DNA from 3 places in the Thalassotalea fusca genome. Region 1 is predicted to be linked to each of the others. Evidence: predicted binding sites of a transcription regulator. Region 1 holds the regulator's gene; each other region holds the start of a gene.
What was found. Region 1 encodes LexA, which represses DNA repair genes until DNA is damaged. Its sites were predicted from a motif close to TACTGTATNNNNATACAGTA; they were not measured.

Region 1 (7,725 bases):
AAAGGGACCGGTGCGTCAATGGCAAGGGCAATTGACCGATGATTCACTACCGAGTTTGCTGGAACAATTGCATCACCATTTGGCTCAACCCTTTATTCGTAAAATTGTGAGTGAGCCACGCTCACCTGAGTTGCTGCAAGCGTCTTTATCGATCGCTCACCAGCAATCCCCTGATGACTTAATTGTGCTGGGACAGTTAATTGATAGCTATATTAAGCTGGGTGAATACGAAAAGGCGATGACACTCGCTGATAAACTCTTAGGCAATGCTCAAGCGCAACAAAATATTCAGCAACAAGGTGTCGCATTTTTGTATCAAAGCAGAGTGCTAACACAAAAGCAGTTATTTGAACTAAGTGAAGTTAAATTGATTACTGCTAAAGAAAAATTCACTCAGGTTAATGATTTGGCAAGGCTTATAGATTCTTTTCATGCTCATTCATGGATTAACCATCAATTTAACGACTATGAGGCGATTAAAGATAATCTGACAAGAGCAGCAATGTTAGCACTTGAAATTCAAGATATAGAGCGTGAGCTCCACGCGCTAACCTATTTGTCGGTAATGGCACATAAACATAGAAAAACGGAAGATAAATACACTTTCTTAACCAAAGCGGAACAAAAAATGACAGCGTATCAATTGCCGATTTATCGTTTCGCGAAAATTCCATTCCATCATGCAATATATACTGACAGTAAAGACGGCAAAGAGCCTCATCTTAGAAGGGTACTTGAGTATACAGAATTGACCCCAGACCACTGGGTTGCCCAGTCGAGTAGAGAACAACTCATGCAGTATTATATCGACAAAGGTCGATTGCGCGATGCACAACAATTACTGAGCCAAGCGGTAACAGTCAATGCGGATAACGCTTATTTAAAAGCACTTTATGCAAGGGCTAGCAAGCAGCAGACTGAGTTTATTCGTTATGCAAAGGAAGCCTTCGAATTGGCGCAGTTAGCGGGTATTAATAGCATCAGCTTAGATGCAGCACTAATGTTATGTAGCAATCCAGATACGCAAACAGATTTTGACTTCTACTCGCAATTTATTAGTGAAAACGCGACAGCAAATTGGCGTAAGAACAATCAGAATGTACTCGCATCATTAAGCTTAATTGAACAGTAAGCGAGTTTGATTAGTAGAAATTACGCATTGACTGCCTAAATCACCTTGGTGTTTAGTCAATTGATTGCAAACAACGCCAGAAAAGAAAGAAATAAAGAAAAGAACCAGCAATAGCTTGATACAAATGGCTATTGTTGGTTCAAATAATCAGTGACTAAGATTGTTCAATCGAAAACCAATTGAGTTTCCAGTCATTGTCGAGCGATCTCAATGTAATTGTATGTTTGCCTTTTTCCAAATGAATGGTTCCACCGTTTTGCGTTTTCCAGTCATGGTAGCCGCCTGTTGCGTCAATTTTTTGAACTGTGAGTTTTTTGGACTCGTTGTAAATTTCAAATCCTAGGGTGTTCCTCGGAGATGCAACACGATAAGACAGCTGATACGCACCTGATTTAGGAACTTCAATTTGATAGCTCATCTCAGCACCTTCACCGATGCCTACAGCACCTGTAAGGTTATAGCCTATGCGACGAGATTTATCTGAGGTAAATGAAATACCAGTGTTGTTTTTTGTATCGGTTATTTTAGTCGCCCATTCGGCTTCAACTTGCGCGGGTAGCTTAACCCAACTAGCCGCTTTAGTTACTGGGGGAGCATAGGTGCTTTGTGTGTGTCGCCTAACTGCAACCACTGTATAATCATAAGCATGCGCTGGCACGTTGCCATCTATAAACTGCATTTCATCAATATTATTGGCTATCATCTTAAACATTTTTCCCGGTAGTGCATTGCGATAAACGCGATAACTAACAGTATGGTCATGCTGATCGTTGTCCCAGGTTAGCCTAACACTATTACTGTTTTGACTAATCTGAAGATTTTTTACCGGCGCGGGGATTTCGGGTAGCAAATCACGGCGTTTCTGTGCTTGTTGTTGAGCAAATTCAAGTGATAGGATGAATTGCCTAGTTTCGTTCGAAATCGGTGGGATTTGGTTATCTATTACCAACCTAAATCCGTTGACACCACCAGAAAATATCTCGTCTGTTGAACGGCGGTTAGCTAATGGAAAGTGACTCCAGTGCCAGCTACTACCACGGACTACACGACGATCACACTTACCGTCAATACGTGCAGAACCATCTGTTGGTGCACCTTCATAAGTTCCTACGTAGCAATCGGAGAGAAACTCGACTACATTGCTGACCATATCGTGTAATCCAAATGGGTTTGGCTTGTACATGCCAACGATACTGGCGTAGCCAGAATTATCTTCGCAATTTGCAACTTCACCGGTCCAATTGTAGTAGCTTGTATTGTTATTGAGCTGCAATATGCTTTCACCGCGTCGATCTCCGGTATTTTCATAATCACAAACGAGCGTATTGTCTTTATCATCTCCAAAGTAATAATCGGTTTTAGTTCCAGCACGCGCAGCATATTCCCATTCGGCTTCAGAAGGTAGTCGATAGGGTCTGCCAGTTTCTTTTGCTAACCATTGTGCGTACGCATTAGCGGCTTGCCAGTTGATACACACAACAGGCTGATGTTCACTGGTGTTTAGCCTGTTGGTTTCCCAATTTCCTTTGCTGGGCAATAAAAACCACACATCTAACTCGTGTCGGCACGTTTGAGGTACAGGATAATTGGTCATTTCAACGAAACGACGGAATTCAGCAACAGTTACCTCGTACTTACTCATGCCAAAAGACTGGATGTTTACGGTGTGAATAGGCTGTGCATTAGCACGGCTAGTTGACCCCATTTTGAAACTGCCAGCAGGGATTTGTACCATGACAGGTTCGATTGGTTTATTGATAGCGTAGGACACACTGCTAGTGGCAATACTCATAGCAATTAAAAGCTTAGTTATTTTCATAGTTATTCCTCGTAAAAGACTGGCGCAATATGAGCAATAGCGCGGTGAAAAGTCCTATGAAAAACCTAGCTTTAGCTAAAAATAGAAAAATTTTAGAAATATGAATAGATAATTTCTGATTAAATTCAGTACATACCTTGCGTTTATTTACAGGCTGTATACAATGACAGTGATACTGTTCAAAAATACAGGGCTGTTATGCGACCACTTACCCCAAGACAACAACAGATCTTTGATCTGATTAAAGAGAAAATATCAGCGACCGGCATGCCACCAACACGTGCGGAAATTGCTGATTTTTTTGGTTTTAAATCGGCAAATGCGGCGGAAGAGCATTTAAAAGCTCTGGCCAAAAAAGGTTACATTGAAATGTTGCCAGGAACCTCGCGTGGCATTCGACTAGCTGAAGAGTATGCCGAAGAACAAGGACTACCACTTATTGGCCGTGTCGCTGCAGGAGAGCCAATTTTGGCGCAAGAGCACGTTGAAGAGCGTTATCAAATTGATGGTAATCTTTTCCACCCTGCAGCGGATTATTTGTTGCGGGTAAATGGCGAAAGTATGAAAGATATTGGCATATTAGATGGTGATTTACTGGCTGTGCATCAAACGACTGATGTGCAAAACGGTCAAGTAATCGTGGCGCGTGTAGAAGATGATGTTACTGTTAAGCGCTTTAAAAAAGAAGGTAATGTGGTGTATTTACATGCTGAAAATGAAGACTTTGCACCGATCAAAGTAGATCTCGCTAACCAACATTTTAATGTTGAAGGAATTGCCGTTGGTGTAATTCGTTCTGCTGACTGGATGTAATTGTTTTATATATCATCGCTAACTATTAGGTTTATTGGCGGAATGTTCAATAAGCCTAACTTTTACCGTTTTTTGAATCTTTTCTTACTCTCCTAATTAAATCCAATACCAAACTTCCTATCTAACGCGTTTTCAAACGAGTTTTAGATTAAAAAGTAATCAGTAAAAATTTTTCACGAATTTGTCAAATCAGCTTTTTTTCGAGTGCCTGCTTAAAAATACGACAATTACTGTAGTTCGTGTCACCACTGCGTTATAGCGCTTTTAGAGTGGTAACTCTATTGTTTTTATTGCCATTTCTAAGCATAGCACGCTAAATTAAAAATTGACCTAGTTTAATAATTAAGTAATTCTAGATTAGAAAGTAAGCAATAATAAGAATATGGTGGTGTTACGGTTTCTTGCGGAAGTCAGTAGCAAACGCCAAATCAAAAATAACAACAGAAAAATAAAAATGACGTGCCTAGCATGAGCTGTGTATTACTGCCTAAGCATGACTTTACATTTAAAGGGCGGAGGAGATGTCGAGTGAAAAGACGTAACCTAGGTTGGCTGTTATTGGGGTTTTTAGTTTTACCCGGTATAGCTTGGGCTGAAATGGAACTTAATCTTACCCAGGGGGTAACAGAGATAAGTCGAGAAGTGTATGGCTTACACATGTTCGTGCTTTACATCTGTACGGTAATTGGGATAGTCGTTTTTGGTGCTATGATTTGGTCGATGATTTTTCATCGAAAATCGAAAGGCGTAACACCAGCAACATTTCATGAGAGTACAAAGGTTGAGATTATTTGGACGGTAGTGCCAATTCTCATTTTGATTGGTATGGCGATTCCTGCAACCAATACGCTCGTTGAAATGGAAAACAACGACAACTCTGATATCACTATTCAAGTCACTGGTTCTCAGTGGAAATGGCACTACAAATATTTCGATCAAGACATAGAGTTTTACTCTGTATTGGCCACTCCACGTGAAGAATATGACAATCTAAATGGCCAGTCAGCGGAAAAAGGTGAACACTACTTACTGGAAGTTGATCGTCACTTAGTTATTCCGGTCAATAAAAAAGTTCGATTCTTAATTACGTCTGATGATGTTATTCACTCTTGGTGGGTACCAGCGTTTGCTGTTAAACAAGACGCTAACCCAGGTTTTATTAATGAAGCTTGGACCATCGTTGATGAACCAGGGATCTACCGCGGCCAATGTGCTGAGCTTTGTGGTAAAGATCATGGCTATATGCCTGTTGTCGTTGAGGTAAAATCTGAAGCAGACTATGCCGCTTGGATTGATGAGCAAAATAGACTTATTGCAGAAGCTGCTGCAGCTGAGCAAGCGTCGTTAACTGCATCGCTGTCTAAAGAAGAGCTTATGTCGTTAGGTGAACAAACTTACACTGCGTATTGTGCAGCGTGTCACCAACCTTCAGGGATGGGATTACCGCCAGCATTTCCAGCCCTTAAAGGAAGCCCAGTTGCGACCACAGGGCCCATAAACACTCATATTGATATTGTATTGAACGGTAAGGCAGCAATGCCAGCCTTTGGTAAGCAATTAAGTTCAAAAGAAATCGCAGCAGTTGTGACTTATGAACGAAATGCATGGGGTAATGACACCGGCGATCTAGTGCAAGCCGCAGATGTTAAAGCTGCCAGTGGTGGCGCCAGTACCGCTGTACCTGCAGTGAGTGAAGAAGTTGTGGAGACGGTACAAGAAGCCGCTGCAGAAAAAGCACCTGCTGAAGACCTTTCAAAAACATATTCTATGGATGAGCTCATGGCGATGGGCGAGCAAGTATACAACGGTAAGTGCTTAGCATGTCATCAAGCTAACGGTGCAGGGCTACCTCCAGCGTTCCCAGCATTAAAAGGCAGCCCGATGGTGTTGGGTGATGTCAGTGCGCATATCGACATGGTATTAAATGGCAGCCAAAAGAACCCAGCAATGACGCCATTTAAAGATCAATTAACAAAAACGGAAATCGCGGCAGTGGTGACTTTTGAGCGTAACGCTTGGGGTAACGACACCGGCGATCTAGTTCAACCAGCAGATGTAGATGCTGCGAGTGCGAAGTAAGGGGAAGCATTATGACGACTGAAGCTATTCATGACTCGCATGACCACGAGCATCATGATCATAAAATGACGGGATTAAAGCGTTGGTTGCTAACAACTAACCATAAAGACATTGGATCTTTATACCTTTGGTTCTCGTTTATCATGTTTTTAACTGGCGGTGCCATGGCAATGGTGATCCGCGCAGAATTATTCCAGCCTGGTTTGCAAATTGTCGACCCAGATTTCTTTAACCAAATGACGACAGTGCATGGTTTGATTATGGTGTTTGGTGCCATCATGCCGGCATTTACGGGGTTGGCCAACTGGATGTTGCCGATGATGGTTGGTGCGCCTGATATGGCATTACCACGACTCAACAACTGGAGCTTCTGGATTCTACCTTTTGCTTTCAGCATCTTGTTGATGTCTTTCTTTATGGAAGGTGGAGCACCTAACTTTGGTTGGACGTTCTATGCGCCACTGTCTACAACGTACAGTAATGGCAGTACAGCGTTCTTCGTGTTTGCGGTTCATATTATGGGTATTTCGTCAATTATGGGAGCAATTAACATTGTTGTAACCATAATGAATATGCGAGCGCCAGGTATGACGTATATGAAAATGCCATTGTTTGTCTGGACGTTTTTCATCACAGCATACCTACTGATTGCCGTTATGCCAGTATTGGCTGGAACGGTAACTATGGTACTTACCGACACCTATTTCGGCACAAGCTTTTTTGACGCTGCTGGCGGCGGAGATCCGGTGTTGTTTCAACATATCTTCTGGTTCTTTGGTCATCCTGAAGTTTACATCATGATACTGCCTGCATTTGGTATTGTTTCAACGACTATCCCGGCATATTCTCGTAAAAAGTTATTCGGATATAGCTCAATGGTATATGCAACTGCCTCAATTGCATTCTTATCATTTATCGTGTGGGCACATCACATGTTTACGACAGGGATGCCGTTATTTGGTGAGTTGTTTTTCATGTACTGTACGATGCTCATTGCCGTCCCAACTGGTGTTAAGGTATTTAACTGGGTGGCGACTATGTGGCGCGGTGCTATTTCCTTTGAAACATCAATGTTGTTCTCAATTGCGTTCGTTATCTTGTTCACTATCGGCGGTTTCTCCGGTTTGATGCTGGCGATGACACCGATCGATTTTCAATATCACGATACTTACTTTGTTGTTGCCCACTTCCATTATGTATTAGTAACTGGTGCGTTGTTTTCTATCTATGCAGGTGTGTATTACTGGCTGCCAAAATGGACGGGTTACATGTATGACGACACTTTAAGTAAATGGCACTTCTGGTGTTCATTGATTTCGGTGAACTTGTTGTTCTTCCCAATGCACTTTTTAGGTTTAGCGGGTATGCCTCGACGTATTCCTGATTATGCATTGCAATTTGCTGATTTTAACAAGTGGGTCAGTATTGGTGGCTTCGCTTTTGGCCTATCACAACTTATTTTCTTAGTGTTAGTGATTAAGTGTATTAAAGGCGGTAAGAAAGCTGAGGCTAAGCCGTGGGATGGGGCAGAAGGGTTGGAATGGACGGTACCAAGTCCTGCGCCTTACCACACCTTTGAAAAACCACCTAAAATTGACTAATAACAGGGGATAACTCGTGAGTACAACGCAAGATCAAAGTCAACGAGAAGCTAATACACAGAGAACGGTGAAGAAGCTCGTACTAGTGGTGTTCGCTATGTTTGGGTTTGGTTTTGCACTTGTACCTTTGTATGACGTGTTTTGTGATATTACTGGGTTAAACGGTAAAACAGCGAATACGGCGGCGGCAGTGAACGAAGACGGAATAGATACTTCCCGTACTATAACCGTGCAATTTCTTAGCAGAACAGCGAAGGGAATTCCGTGGCAATTTGAACCTA
Region 2 (7,725 bases), on a different contig from region 1:
GTTTTGGTAATTTTATTTGCCAAATCCAAGTTAGTATCTTCTGGTGATGTAATCATCTCTATTAACGGTGACCCTGACAAATCGGTTACGGCTGCAGCCGGCGGCAAGCTTTTAGGCGTGTTGGCTGATCAGGGTATTTTTGTACCATCTGCCTGTGGTGGTGGTGGTACGTGTGGTCAGTGTCGTGTACACGTACATTCAGGTGGTGGTGATATTCTACCTACTGAATTAGGTCACATTACTAAACGTGAAGCAAGGGAAGGCTGCCGCCTATCTTGTCAGGTAGCGGTTAAGCAAGACATGGATATTGAACTTGAAGACGAAATCTTCGGTGTTCAACAGTGGGAATGTACTGTTATCTCTAACGATAATAAAGCGACTTTCATTAAGGAATTGAAACTCGCAATTCCTGATGGTGAGTCTGTACCGTTCCGTGCGGGTGGCTATATTCAAATTGAAGCACCAGCCCACCATGTAAAATATAAAGACTTCGATATTCCTGCAGAATATCGCGGTGACTGGGAGCGTTTTGGCTTCTTCGATATTGAGTCTAAAGTAGATACTGACACACTACGTGCGTATTCTATGGCGAACTATCCAGAAGAAGAAGGCATCATCATGCTTAACGTGCGTATTGCTACGCCGCCGCCAAACAATCTTTCATTACCAGCAGGTAAAATGTCTTCATATATTTGGAGCTTGAAAGAAGGCGATAAAGTAACAATTTCTGGTCCATTCGGTGAGTTCTTCGCGAAAGACACTGATGCAGAAATGGTATTTATCGGTGGTGGTGCAGGTATGGCACCTATGCGTTCTCACATTTTTGATCAGCTTAAGCGACTTAACTCTAAGCGTAAGATCTCTTTCTGGTACGGTGCACGTTCATTACGTGAAATGTTCTATGAAGACGATTTCAATGGCTTGGCTGCTGAAAATGACAATTTTGATTGGCATGTTGCATTGTCAGATCCGCAACCAGAAGATAACTGGGATGGTATGACTGGCTTCATCCACAATGTATTGTATGAGAACTACTTGCGTGATCATGAAGCGCCAGAAGATTGTGAATACTACATGTGTGGACCACCTATGATGAACGCTGCTGTTATTGGTATGCTGAAAGACTTAGGTGTTGAAGACGAAAACATCTTACTGGATGACTTCGGCGGATAATCACTCCGTATAGGATATTAAAGGTGGCTTAATTGCCACCTTTTTCTTTTAGGAATAACTAGAGATAGTTTGTTTATCTAAAGCGTTTTGACCAAAGCATTGAAGCTATTTAGATAAGCAATAAAATTTTGAGAGAACTTTATGAAAGTAAACAAGTATATCACTATTGCCGTAATGGCAGTTGCAACTGTATTTTTAGCTGGGTGCTTTCCAAATAATGAAAGCAATCCATATGAAAAATTTAAGTTGCAAGGGCGGACAATGGGAACCACGTATAACATAACCATTGTTACTGAAAAAGGCTCGCTAGATACAACCGCACTACAAGCAGAAATCGATCAGCTGTTAGTTGATGTAAACCAATCGATGTCTACTTATATCGATGACTCTGAGCTTTCGCGTTTTAATCAATATCGTGGTCAAGATCCAGTGCAAGTATCGCCAGAGCTGGCATTGGTAGTGACTGAAGCAATTCGCTTAGGTAAGCTTTCGCAAGGTAAGTTGGACGTTACAGCAGGTAAGTTGATTAACTTATGGGGCTTTGGACCTGACAAACGACCAGACGTAGTGCCTAGCGAAGAGGATATTGCCTTAGCGAGAAGTCAATCGGGCATTGATAAGCTAGAGATCAATGGTGAAAAACTTACCAAGTTGGTACCTGAATTATATGTAGATTTATCAACTATTGCCAAAGGTTACGGTGTTGATGTAGTAGCTGATCTAATTGAGAAGAAAGGCATAAATAACTACATCGTCGAAATAGGCGGAGAAATGCGTTTGAAAGGCAAAAAGGAAACTGGCGAGCTGTGGCATGTTGCCGTTGAAAAGCCAGTATCAAATGAGCGCGCTATTTACCAATTTATTGTACCTTTGGACAATGCGGTTGCGACTTCAGGGGATTACCGCAACTACTTTGAGGACAATGGCAAACGTTACTCGCATATAATTGACCCACACACAGCACAGCCAATTGATCATAAGTTAGTTTCGGTTACTGTCATCCATCCTTCATCAATGACAGCAGATGGCCTATCTACCGCAATGATGGTGATGGGGGAGAAAAAAGCACTAGCCTTTGCTGAAGAAAATGATATTGCTGCTTTGCTTATTTATAAATCTGAAAATGGCTTTATTGAGCAAAGCACGGTAAAATTCATGCAATATATGAAGTAGCTGATTGCTTTTGGGCGCAATCGATTGCTTGAAGTTATAAAAGTTGGGGCGGTACTATGACATTATTTTTTGTCACATTGGGATTTTTTCTGGTTGTTTTTGCTGCAATGGCAGTAGGTTATATATTCCAGCAAAAAACGTTGGCTGGTAGCTGTGGTGGTTTAGGCTCTATTGGTATTGATAAAGCATGTAATTGTGACAACCCATGCGAAAAACGCCAAGAGCGTGAACGTAAAGCTGCGATGAAAGAACAGCAACAAATCGACATTAAAAATTTATAATAAAACGCGACCATGAGGGTCGCGTTTTTGTTTAGCAACGCTTCTCTAGATCGCTAATCAATTTATCTATCTTCTGTAACTCTCGAAACTTTCTCAGCTTTCAACTGTACTTTTACTTGTTATTTTTACTGTGTTTTTGTACAGTTGTGTTACTTGTTGGCTGTCACAGTGTTTTTTGTAGGTGTCGCTATGCCTATAGGCAAACCAAAACAGAGAAAAATTATTCACATCGACATGGACTGCTTCTATGCCGCAGTGGAAATGCGTGATAACCCTGCTTATCGCAATAAGCCAATTGCCGTAGGCGGTGATGGGCCGCGAAGTGTGTTATGTACCTGTAATTACGCCGCTCGTGCATTTGGAGTAAGATCTGCTATGCCTGCGATGACAGCTAAATCCCTGTGCCCAGAGTTGTTGATTGTGAATGGTCGAATGTCGGTTTACCAAGACGTGTCACGACAAGTTCATGAAATATTCAGACGCTATACGTCTATTATTGAACCCTTATCATTAGACGAAGCGTATTTAGACGTTACAGATTCCACACTATTCGGTGGAAGTGCCACACGCATTGCTGAAGCGATTCGCTGTGACATTTTTAACGAATTGCAGCTTACTGCATCTGCTGGCGTGGCAACGAATAAATTCATTGCCAAAATCGCCAGTGATGAAAACAAACCCAACGGTATTTGTGTTATACCACCCGATAAGGTTGATGAATTTGTAGCTGACTTACCACTTATAAAAATACCTGGTGTTGGTCCTAAAACGGCACAAAGATTAATGCAGGCAGGATTGGTTACATGTCGAGATGTACGTGCTAGTACGCCTGCGGCATTACAATTGTTAGTTGGTAAACAAGCAGAGAGCTTATATCAGAGAAGCTTCGGCAAAGATTGTCGTGAAGTTGTCACCCACCGTGAACGAAAAACTGTGGGGGTAGAAAAAACACTCGCGCAGGATATAGCCGAGCAATCAGAATGTCGCGACGTAATACAAGATCTGTTACCCAAACTCAAGGCGCGTTATGACAAACACCAAGCACGGGGTATTAGCAAGCTCACGGTAAAACTCAAATTTGATGACTTTGCGCTAACTACCGTAGAGCAACAAGCCGTTTCCATTGAGCCGAATCTTTTTGAATCCTTATTACAACGCGCGTTAGAAAGATCGAATGGTAGAAAGATTCGATTAGTTGGCATTTCTGTTGGTCTTAACAATTTGACAGCAAGTAATAAAGAAAGTGACCAGTTATCTTTGCCTATTTAGTGTTTCAGGGTTACATTGGGTGAAATATGTACACTCGACGGTTGCGTGCCAAACCAACAATAATAGGACAAAGCATGAGAATACTCTTAACGACAATATTGCTATTTTTATCACTTAATTCCGCAGCACAACGGGCTGATGATATAAAGATCAATGTTACTCAGGTGTCAGGTAAGGTTTATATGCTGACCGGCGCAGGTGGCAACATTGGCGTACTGGCTACAAAAGATGGTCTGTTATTAGTCGACGATCAATTTGCGCCACTGGCAGAAAAAATTGAAACTGCGTTAAAAGCTATTGAAGATAAGCCCATTCAATACATCGTGAATACTCATTACCATGGTGATCACACAGGCGGTAATGCTTATTTTGCGCACCATGCACCAATTTTTGCTCACGAAAATGTTAGAAAAAGGCTCGCTAAGAAAAGTGATATTGCACAAGGTGCGTTGCCTGTGGTGACTTATGAGAATGGCGTCAATATTCATCTCGCCGACGAAAAGGTTGAGTTAATTCACTTGTCTAATGGCCATACTGACGGTGACTCTGTTGTGTTATTCAATAATGCGAATGTGCTTCATGCTGGCGATTTGTTTTTTGAAGGGCGCTTTCCTTATATTGATCTTGATGCTGGTGGAACAGTTAACGGCTACTTAGAAAACATTGAATACCTATTAGAAGAGCTTCCTGATGACATTAAAATTATACCGGGACACGGCAAACTCAGTGATAAAACTGGACTAAGAGCAATTGCTGAAATGATACGTTTCAGTATTAAATTTGTTGAACAATCGAAACTGGCTGGGATGTCAGATGAACAAATATTGGTGCAAGGGCTTGGGCCAGATTATCAACACCTATCATGGAACTTCATTACTGAAGAGAAGTGGCTAAAAACATTGCTTAAAGATATGGATGCCCATTAGTCTCGTAATTTTTCATTGAACAAAAAAAAAGGTGCCGATGTAAATCAGCACCTTTCATATTTTAGAGCAAATCAAGCTATCTATAGTGCAATAAGCTGAAGAACCTGTGCGCCGGCTGAATACAATACCATTAACTTACTGTCTTCCGTTAACAGCGCCTGAGATGGTTGAGGACCGCCAGTTGCCGTTGAGCTTACTTGAGATTGGCTATTATCGTAAACATCAATAACAAAGCCTTCAGTAGGATTAAAACGAATATAGTACGTGTTGTTGTCGTTCGACTTTAATACGTCTATGGTGGTAGATTCATCGGCTTGAGGTAATAGCCCGTTATCGCTAAACGTTTCACCGTCAAAGCTAATCCACTCACTCGTTGGGCTGTTTGCATAGATATTTGTCTCATTGGCATCTACAACAAGGCTACGAACAAGTTCACCATCGCCGAGCAATTCAGGACGATATTGATGAGTATTGCTCATAGATACTCTTTCTGACGTAAAGTCATTCACAATGAACGAAAAGCGATTAATGGTGGCGCTGTTAGTATTTAGCGCATAGAGTGTACTGACACTATTGGCTACATCAATGCTACTGCTGAAAAATGCATTGTTAGCGTCCCAGAACTGTTGGACAAGGCTTTCGTCAGCCAACTCTAGTAATTGGGTAACAACAAAATAGCGGCCAGCAATCGAGATATAGCGCACCGGTTCAAAGTCAATTGTCACTGCGTCAAGTGTTTCTACAGTGAAGTCGTCTAGCGTGATTTTATAACGGTGAGTGACTTGTGTTTCATTACCTTGTTCGTCAGTAACCGTTTCAACCGCTTTAGCAAGTAAGTGCGAACCCGTAGGGTGAACTATAAACTGTTCTACTAGCGTACCTTCTGGCGATACTACATGGCTAGCAAGTAATTCATGTGTATATTTGTGGTAAACGTCAATGCTATTAGCTTTGCCTACAAAGATGTGTGGCTGAGTAGCCGTTGAGGCTATCGCGTTATCGTTAACAGTGATTGCCGATACTGTTGTGCTGACTAGCTCATTGGCCGTGTTATATACTGAAACAGCAATAGTGTCGGTAATTACTTTGTCATTCTCTGTTGCTGCAACTTCAATGGTTGCTTGATGCCAATCACCCTCAGGCAAACTTTCTGGAATTACATTAACGGTTAACTGATTTGTGTCGTTATTTGCAGAAAGGGTTAACCAGTCAACGGTTGTCGTTGCTTGCCAGTTAAGCTGCGAAGCGTGGTTCGAATTAACATCTAAGGTCGCAACAAGCGTACTGCTATTGGCACTGTTAACAAACGAAATAGCATCCTGATTAGCGTAAAGATAGATATTATCGAGGCCTAGCTCAACAGGGATTGCTTTGGTATCTCCAGACGTTACTTCAGTCAGCGTTATGGTCGCATTTGAAAGGCCTGCATCTGTCAAGGCGGATAAATCAGGTGTTATAGATATTTCACCGTTGCCAGTGCCTTCGACATTGTCTAACACTAGCCAGTCAACATCAGATGTCGCTGTCCATTGGTTATCTACACTGGTAACACTAAGTGTTTGAGCTGCGATTGCCGTGTCACCTAAAGTGCCGTTAAATACTATTTCAGATTGGTTAGTGGTTAGTTGCCAGATCAGAATTGACAAGTCGATATCGTGGTGTGCGAGATTTACTTGATCAACATCGCCTGTAGACAGCCTAAGTTTAGTGTCTATTAAGGTTGGTGCTAAATTTTCGGTACCATTTAACGAGACATAGACTGTTGCTGAATTGCTGGTGACATTTTCAGTACGAAATTTAACAAACGCATGCGGAGCGGCGTTTGGCGCAAACCCTACCAACAAACCATTGCCGTCGAAAGTAACTTGAACTGCAACTTCTTCATCTGATGCTTGTAAAACTTCATGGCTAAAGTCGATGGCTGTTGTATCAGCCGAAATTGAATACACTGGTTCTTTTGTATTTTCGCTATTGCCGCCACAAGCTTGCACTAATGAGGCAATAATCAATGCAGTGAATAATTTATAAAGGCTTTTTATCTGTTCCTTCATACAGGTCCCTGTTTCGTTATTTTTGGGTAACAAATAAGTGTTACTTACCTATTATTATTTAGGCTATTTTGCGCGATTATTCGCATAAAGTAAAAAGATATCCCAAGTATCGCCGGAAAACCTATTGGAATCTAACTTGTGCGCGCAATTTTTGGTTTATTATAATTTTGGCTAGGGTAAACTATGCCGCTGGATTACGTAGATTAGAATGCGATTTGAACAAAGCAATTTTACACACAGCCATTGATTTACTGTCACGTCGTGAACATTCTATTAAAGAGTTGACGCTTAAACTCCTGCAAAGGGAATATGAACGCGACGAAATAGACAGTGTGATTGTATTTTTGCTCGAAAATAATTATCTCTGTGAACGTCGATATACCGAAAGTGTTATTCGCAAACGTGTGAATAAGGGATATGGCAAGCATTATATATATCAAGAGCTCAAGCAAAATGGCATTGAGCGATATTTAGCCGATGAAGTTGCTGAAAATCTTGAAATAGACTGGTATCATCTAGCCCAGCGCACATATAGTAAACGCTTTGGTGCAACAGAGATTGCAGATCAAAAAGAAAAAGCCAAGCGAATACGTTTTCTGCAATACCGTGGATTTTCGAGCGATGAAATCATGTCCGCGATAGAAATTAATTAAATTTTCAAATATTTGGATACTCCCATGATTAAAACTAGTGCCGAGATAAGACAGGCATTTTTAGAATTTTTTGCTTCAAAGCAACATCAAATAGTTTCGAGTAGTTCATTAGTACCAGGTAACGATGCCACGTTGTTATTTACTAATGCCGGCATGGTGCAGTTTAAAGAGGCATTTTTGGGTGCCGAAAAACGTAGCT
Region 3 (7,725 bases), 280 kb from region 1:
TGTTGATGTGGTTTTAGCCACACAAATCATTTAAATAGATATGGAGAATCCAAATGACAACAATTGCAATGCCTCAAGAAAAAGAACTGATTAACCAAGTGAATAAGAATTGGGTTGAACTGACTAAAATGCTGAATGGTGAAAAACACAGCTTTAAGTTTTTACCAACTAGCAAGGGGCAAGATCCGGAAGTTGAAGCGTTGCTTACAGAGCAACAAGGTGTATGGAAAAAAACTTCAAAAGGAAACGTTGAAAATAAGAAAAGTTCACTAGAAGAACAAGGAAATGCTTATAAAGATGGAAATACACAAGAAGCAACAAGTGGCTGGAAAAACATTCTTGATAAAATGAACGCAGAATCAAAAGCTGCAAACGAAAAATTTGTAAGTAATTTACAATCTAGTTCCTCAAATATGTCTCCTGCACAACAAACTGCACTTCAGCAATTAGCGATGGCTGCTATCGGTCCTATGATGGGGATTTATAGCAAAGTACTTAACTTCTTGAGTGATGCTTGGAATGCAATAGTTTCTGCTGTTGAGTCTGTGATTAATGCTGTAACTGGTGCCATCAAAAGTGCTGTAGGTGCTATTGAGAGTATTTTTTAAGACCGCTAAAGCGTAACCTCCCGTTATGTTTGTAAGCCGGAGCAGTTATTTCCGGCTTTTTTGTATTTGTTTATAGGATATTAACAATGAAACAAAAGCTTATTATTTCAAACTTGTCTGTTCTTAATCATAAATATGTATCTGAAATTGGCTTAATTGAAAAGTCGCTAAACGCACTGATCAAAGCGGATAACCAAAGAGGTATTGATTCTCAGGTAATTTATCTTGACGATAGCGCGAAAATGCAAGGATTTAAAGCGCCTGTGGTTACTAACTCGCAAGATGAGAAACAAAATAAAGACGCTATTACCGCACTGGTAGCAGCATTAAAGCCCGCTAGTGTTACGATCTTAGGTGGTCCAGAAGTAGTGCCATTTCAACGATTAGAAAACCCTATGACAACGGATGGAGATGACGCCGTACCGTCCGATTTACCTTACGCATGCAGTGAACCATTTAGCGAAAAAATTACCGACTTTTTAAAACCGGTTGTTGCGATTACAAGATTGCCTGACGTGATCAAAGCAACTAAAGCAACGGCATTGCTTAATGCACTAGATACGGCAATTAATTCAGTACCTCAAAAGAAATCTCATTATGATAATTACTTAGCCATTTCGGCAAAAGTTTGGCAAGGTTCAACGGCTGAAAGCGTAACGCATATATTTGGTAATGATGATGAACTCCAATACTGCCCACCAGAAAATAACGACTGGTCTGATAGTCAACTTGGGGCACCTTGTCATTTTATCAACTGTCATGGCGCAGACCACGATCAACAATGGTATGGACAACAAGGGTTAAATTATCCAGTGGCTCTTTCTGTAGATAAGCTTGCCGGAAAGAGTGCAGAGTTCGCAATTGTTGCGGCGGAATGTTGTTATGGGGCACAACTTTATGCTGTTAATGGACAATCAGGCTTGTGTAATTGCTATTTAGAAAACAAAGCGTCAACGTTTTGCGGAAGTACGAATATTGCTTATGGCCCAGCAAGTGGTCAAGGGCAAGCCGATTATATTGCTCAGTTTTATGTTAACGCATTGAGACAAGGTCATGATTTAGCTGATGCGATGTTAATTGCCAGACAGCAATTTATTCATCAAAGTTCACCGCTAACACCAGCAGATTTAAAAACAATTGCACAATTCGTTTGTTATGGGGATTCAACAGTAGCACCTGTTATAGCTGATAAAGCTAGGGCTAAGGCTAAAGCTTTTGATTTAACAGAGTCTAATATTGCTTACTATAGTGTGAGTAAATCTATGGCAATGCCAGATGTGGTAAAAGATGAAATTTATGCCATTACTGAAAAGTTAGGCATAAAATCGGAACCTGTTGTTCACAGCGGTCAACTCAATGTAGTGCAAGAAAGTGTAACGGCCAAAAATTTGCGACCTGCACGACAACATAATTTTCACTCTATTATTTATACTAATGTAGAAAGGGTCGCTGTAGGACAAGTGAGTAATGTTGTATTACATATAGTTGAGGAGCAAGGTAAAGTGGTTAAAAAAGACATACTTTACTCGAAGGGTTAATTAATGAAAGTTACTGGTTTTTTAGAAAAGATTAACTATGCACCAGGTTCTAAAAGTGAGAATTTGGCTGTAGTAATAAACATAGATTACTGTGATGGTACTACAGAAGCATTAAATTTTAAGAAACCTTATTTAATCAGAAAAATAGGTGCTAACCCTTTTCAAAATACTGAGTTTGATGCGGCTATCGGACATAAAATTGAAGCTGAAGCTGAGGTAACAGAAAACTCAGTATTAGTTAAGGATTGGCATCTATTGGAATAAGGATATTGATGATGGATGTTATTACTGAACAAAAATTGAAGTGGAATGATTTACTGTTGTATTTGCAGGGAAAAAAATCTATTTCTGTTGCAGATGAGAAGTCTACTATTACATTACACGCTGACACAAAAAAAATGCTTGATGGTTATTTGGAAGCTTGGAAAAATGAAGTATGTCAAATGATTCAAAAAGCAAAACCTAAGCTTATTGAGCATGGTGAGCTAGTTCGAGAACAACAAACTAAAAATATTGACGAAGGCTGGTTAAATTTACTCAACCAAATGAACGCACAGTGTAGTAAAGCTAATGAAAAGTTCATTAATAGTTTGGAAACACACTCTAAACGGCTAGATAAGAATGAGCAAAAGAATTTACAACAGGTTGTGTTGACGCTTATTCCTAAAATGAATCAGGCATATACCAACGCGCTTGATGGGATTGCCAATGCTTTTGGTGACATATTTAGCTCAGCTAATAGCGTTGTCACTGTTTTAAGTGACGCCGTAAACGATGCCATTAGTGTGATCACAGGGCTATTTGGTTAGAACTAACCCTGATTAGATAATACCAATCCGTATAAAGAATTGCCCACTTAGAATGACATGGGCGACATTAGAACAAACGAAATAAGTGTAGATATAGTTGCTCTACATTAAGCTTATTTTGTGCAGTTATCATGTTGCCCATGCATTCCCAAAGGGCGAGTTTTAAAGGCTTATATGCTGCGTTATTGATTTTATCAAGGTTCCCACATGGATGTGGGACATTAGGGCAACGCAGGACGCAGTTGCCGAGAATAACCATTCTTAGCAATCAATGCCTTGCCTCTAAACCTTTAAATTCTCGCTAAGTGAGCAATCTCTTATGCGGATTGGTATAAGGTAGTGATTAAGCTACCTTATCTTTGCTTTATTGTATCTAGTGTTTGGGTAATGAACATTAAACATTTTGATAGGCTAAGCAAGCATTTTTGAATTTGATCAGCAACGTCAAGTTCACTTCTAAGGCTAAACTCTTGTTTTAACGATACAAGATAGCCGTAAGCATCGATACATAAATCACGATGAATCGTCAACTCTTGTTCATTCATACTTGTTTGATTTGTTTGTAATTTTATAGCGTCATTAAGTATCTTCATCCAATCCAATTCAAACACTATATTAGTAACATTAAACTGCGACATCTTAATTCACCAATATAATTAGTTCTGTTCAATATTTAGTTTAACAAAATTAGGGAGGCTTTCCCAAAAATAGGCCGCTTTACTTGTTAAGTTGATTGGTTGTTTGCTACCTGTTTTGCAGAGCTTATTACTTTTTTATCGAGCGATTGTGCATCTTGTAAGTCGCTTCTAATCTCATTGCATCACCACGATTGTTTTCATCTTGAAGCTGGACAATGAATTAGCTAGCGAATTAGGTCTTTGTTAATTAATGAAATTAAAAATTAATCAGAATATACGCTAGAAAATTACTAATATTATTTGTATACTGTAAAAATATACAGGTGTTTATATGAATAATTTAATAGACTTACTTCAGCATCAACAACTCGTTTGGCAGGGCACAAGAAAAATGTCTGTGCGGGATGTTGATGCTACAGGTTATAGCGAGATAGACCAACGCCTTGACGGGGGCTTTCAAAAAGGGGTAACAGAAATACAAGCCAATTATGGTATTGGCGAACTTCGTGTTTTGCTACCCGTATTAAAGCGTGCTGTTACTGAAGAGCGATTAATTGTGTTTATTTCGCCACCGGGTATTGTTGGTGCTCAGGCGTTAATAGCGCAGGGCTTTGCATTAGATAAAGTGATTGTTGTGTATCCTGATAAGCAGCAAGAAGCACTGTGGGCGGCTGAACAATGTCTTCGTAGTGGTGTTTGCCACAGTGTTGTTATGTGGACAGACAGCGCGTTAGAAGTTCACCAAATTAAGCGATTACAAGTGGCGAGTGAGGTAGGGTGTAGTCACCAGTTTATTTTACGTACGAAGAAGGCTGAATCACTTTCACTGCCTTTTGATTTGAGCTTGTCATTACGTCCTCATGCTCAGGGATTGTCGGTTCGAGTGAATAAACGTAAAGGCGGTTGGCCTACCGATAGCTTTATTGTGAATATGGTTGAACAGTGGCCGTCATTGACGCTACAACCTGCACCCAACAATTTGATTCATTTTCCAAGTGCCAATGTAGGTTAAGTATGGCGCTGTGGCTTTATCTTCATTTTCCGTCATTGCAGCTTGATGCTATGTATCAGCAAGCTGATGCTCAGACATACCCATTGATTATTGTCCATGATAAACAGAATGAAGTTGTTCAATTAAATCAATTGGCAGCTAATGAAGGGATAAAAGTTGGTATGGGGCTAGGCACTGCTTCTTCGCTTTGTGCTGAGCTTCAGGTGAAACCTTATGATCAAATGGTTGAGAATAAGGTATTAAAACGTATTGCACATTGGCTGTATTCGGTAACCGCTGATATCGCCTTATATCCTCCCAACGGCTTATTGATTGGCGCTAGTAGCATGCTGAGTTTACATCACAATTTGGCTGAATATTGGCGCGTGTTATCTCAGCATTTAGAATGTTTGGGGTTTAGCTACCAATATGCGACAGGCTATTCGCCGTACGCCGCACGTATACTGGCAAGGCAAGGGTTAAATCGAATTTCAGCAGATAAAAATTGGCTTATTGAACAGATAAAAAAGCAGCCTTTGGCCAGTGCTGATTTAGATAAAAGAGTGGTGTCTCGTTTGCGTAAAGTCGGCATACATACGTTTTCTGAACTATTATCCTTATCGCTTCCTCAATTATCTAAACGCTTTAGTTTGGACGTTGTTAATTACATAGGTCAATTAACAGGGCATATTCGGCACCATGTGACTTTTTATATACCACCGGAACATTTCGAACAGTATTTAGAGCTATATCATGAAGTCTCGAATAGTCAGTATTTAGAAAAGCCCTTACTGAAGTTGTATAAACTGTTGGAGCACTATTTACGGTTAAAAGACAAAACTGCCAGTGAGCTTATCGTCGTTTTGCATCAACGTGATTGTGACGATTTAAGCTTATCGATAATTGCCGCACAAGGAGAATATAAAGCTGAGAAATGGTTACAGCTTTCAACGCTTCAGTTGGAGTCTGTTGTGCTTAATGCGCCAGTGATTGGGATCACTTTAAAAGCGCAACGTATACTCAATAAATATGTGCAACATACTGACTTATTTCAGGGGGAAAAAGGACAGCAATCACCAGAAGAATTAGTTGCAATACTTACGGCTAAACTTGGCCAAAATCGCGTAAAAGGCGTACAGGTTGTACAAGATCACAGGCCTGAGGTAGCAAACCAGCTAGGTGAACCATTGTCGACATATACTTCACAGTGTATGGATAAAAAATTGCGTCCTAGCCTGTTGTTTTCATCTCCTGTACCGCTTCATGAACAAATCACGTTAATGCCCTATCCAGAAAGAGTAATAACGGGCTGGTGGGACAACCATCAAGTTATTAGAGACTATTTCATTGGCAGAACAGAGAGTGGCCGATGGCTGTGGTTGTTTAAAGACCATAACCAGCAATGGTTTGTGCATGGGGTGTTTAGTTGATGAGCTATAGTGAACTATTCTGCCAAAGTAACTTCTCTTTTCTGCAAGGTGCATCCCACCCGGAAGAGTTAGTTATCCAAGCTAACTTTTTAGGTTATCAAGCAATTGCGATAACCGATGAGTGCTCGGTCGCTGGGGTTGTACGCGCTTATGCGGCTATCAAAGAGCATTCATTAGCAATCAAGTTAATTGTGGGGAGCGTGTTTTGGCTAAATGACGAGTTACAATTTGTATTATTGTGTCCGAATCGTAAGGCCTACGCAGAGCTGTGCCGCGTTATTACGAATGCGAGAAGGCGTAGTGAAAAAGGCAGTTACAATCTTCAGGAATGGGATGTTATTTCACTTAAACATTGCTTCGTTATTTGGCTACCAACAGGGCGTTCAAGCGATGCACATTGGGGACATTGGCTGAATAAATATCATCAAGGACGACTTTGGCTGGGGACGCAAAGACGATTGCTCAACAATGATCAGCAGTATATTCAGCATAACCTGTTACTCGCTAAGCAAATGGCGTTACCTATTACTGCGTGTGGTGGTGTGTTATTTCATAACGCGAATCGTTTGTCATTACAACATACCTTAACGGCGATCAGAGTGGGAAAACCGATCAGTGAGTTGGGCTATGAGTGTCTTGCCAATGCAGAGCGTTCGCTACGTTCTATTGCCAAGTTAACCAAACTATTTGAACGGCAATGGTTGATAGAGTCTCTTGAAATCACTGAACGGTGCGAGTTTGATTTAAAAGAGCTCAAATATGAATATCCCGCTGAACTTGTGCCTAAAGCTAAAACGCCAATGGGACATTTACGCGCGCTTGTTGCTCAGGGAATTAAACGTCGTTTTCCTGAAGGAATTAAACCAGATATGCAGCAAACCATTGAAAAGGAATTGACGTTAATTGAGGAGTTAGATTATCCCTACTATTTCCTTACTATTCATGATGTGGTGATGTTTGCTAAGCAGCAGGGAATTTTGTATCAGGGAAGGGGATCCGCTGCCAACTCAATTGTTTGTTACTGCTTAGAAATAACTTCTGTTGATCCGCGGCAAATAAGTGTGTTGTTTGAACGCTTTATTAGTAAAGAGCGCGATGAACCCCCTGATATTGATGTTGATTTTGAGCATGAACGTAGGGAAGAAGTTATTCAGTATATTTATCAAAAGTATGGAAGAGAGCGTACCGCAATCGCTGCTACAGTGATAACTTATCGACTAAAAAGTGCCATTCGACAAGTAGGCAAAGCACTGGGTCTCAATGTGACTCAGCTAGAATTTTTTATTAAAAATATCAATCGCCGTGATAAAGAGCTAGATTGGCAATCACAAGTGATTGAACTTGGCTTGAACCCTCACTCAATGAAAGGGCAGCAATTTATTAACTTGGTGAATGAAATAAAAGGTTTTCCGCGCCATTTATCGCAACATGTTGGCGGTTTTGTCATTTCTGCAGGCCCTTTATATGAGCTTGTGCCTGTGGAAAATGCAAGTATGGCAGACAGAACGGTGATTCAATGGGATAAAGATGATCTGGAGTCATTAGGGCTACTTAAAGTAGATGTACTCGCATTAGGTATGCTAAGTGCGATACGAAAGTGCTTTGCCTTGATTAAACATCATTATAATCGTTCACTTACAATAGCTAATATTACCCGATTAAATGATGATCCACTTGTTTATGCAATGATCCAAAAGGCCGATACCGTTGG

Region 2: the regulator LexA is predicted to act here: its motif matches at 2,754-2,773, upstream of dinB (DNA polymerase IV).
Region 3: the regulator LexA is predicted to act here: its motif matches at 3,899-3,918, upstream of imuA (translesion DNA synthesis-associated protein ImuA).

Annotation. Positions count from the first base shown of each region.
Region 1 covers NZ_JBQRUN010000002.1:118,376-126,100, reverse strand. The annotation lists gene ACSLUK_RS02940 (winged helix-turn-helix domain-containing protein) at 1-1,132, shown strand, start outside; gene ACSLUK_RS02935 (SUMF1/EgtB/PvdO family nonheme iron enzyme) at 1,287-2,951, opposite strand; gene lexA (transcriptional repressor LexA) at 3,150-3,764, shown strand; gene coxB (cytochrome c oxidase subunit II) at 4,362-5,843, shown strand; gene ctaD (cytochrome c oxidase subunit I) at 5,855-7,444, shown strand; gene ACSLUK_RS02915 (cytochrome c oxidase assembly protein) at 7,461-7,725, shown strand, end outside.
Region 2 covers NZ_JBQRUN010000006.1:110,733-118,457, reverse strand. The annotation lists gene nqrF (NADH:ubiquinone reductase (Na(+)-transporting) subunit F) at 1-1,173, shown strand, start outside; gene ACSLUK_RS09555 (FAD:protein FMN transferase) at 1,315-2,346, shown strand; gene nqrM ((Na+)-NQR maturation NqrM) at 2,403-2,627, shown strand; gene dinB (DNA polymerase IV) at 2,817-3,896, shown strand; gene ACSLUK_RS09540 (MBL fold metallo-hydrolase) at 3,971-4,822, shown strand; gene ACSLUK_RS09535 (hypothetical protein) at 4,903-6,873, opposite strand; gene ACSLUK_RS09530 (regulatory protein RecX) at 7,089-7,526, shown strand; gene alaS (alanine--tRNA ligase) at 7,551-7,725, shown strand, end outside.
Region 3 covers NZ_JBQRUN010000002.1:401,683-409,407, forward strand. The annotation lists gene ACSLUK_RS04040 (hypothetical protein) at 54-608, shown strand; gene ACSLUK_RS04045 (hypothetical protein) at 695-2,146, shown strand; gene ACSLUK_RS04050 (hypothetical protein) at 2,150-2,410, shown strand; gene ACSLUK_RS04055 (hypothetical protein) at 2,419-2,955, shown strand; gene ACSLUK_RS04060 (hypothetical protein) at 3,309-3,593, opposite strand; gene imuA (translesion DNA synthesis-associated protein ImuA) at 3,925-4,605, shown strand; gene ACSLUK_RS04070 (Y-family DNA polymerase) at 4,608-6,014, shown strand; gene ACSLUK_RS04075 (error-prone DNA polymerase) at 6,014-7,725, shown strand, end outside.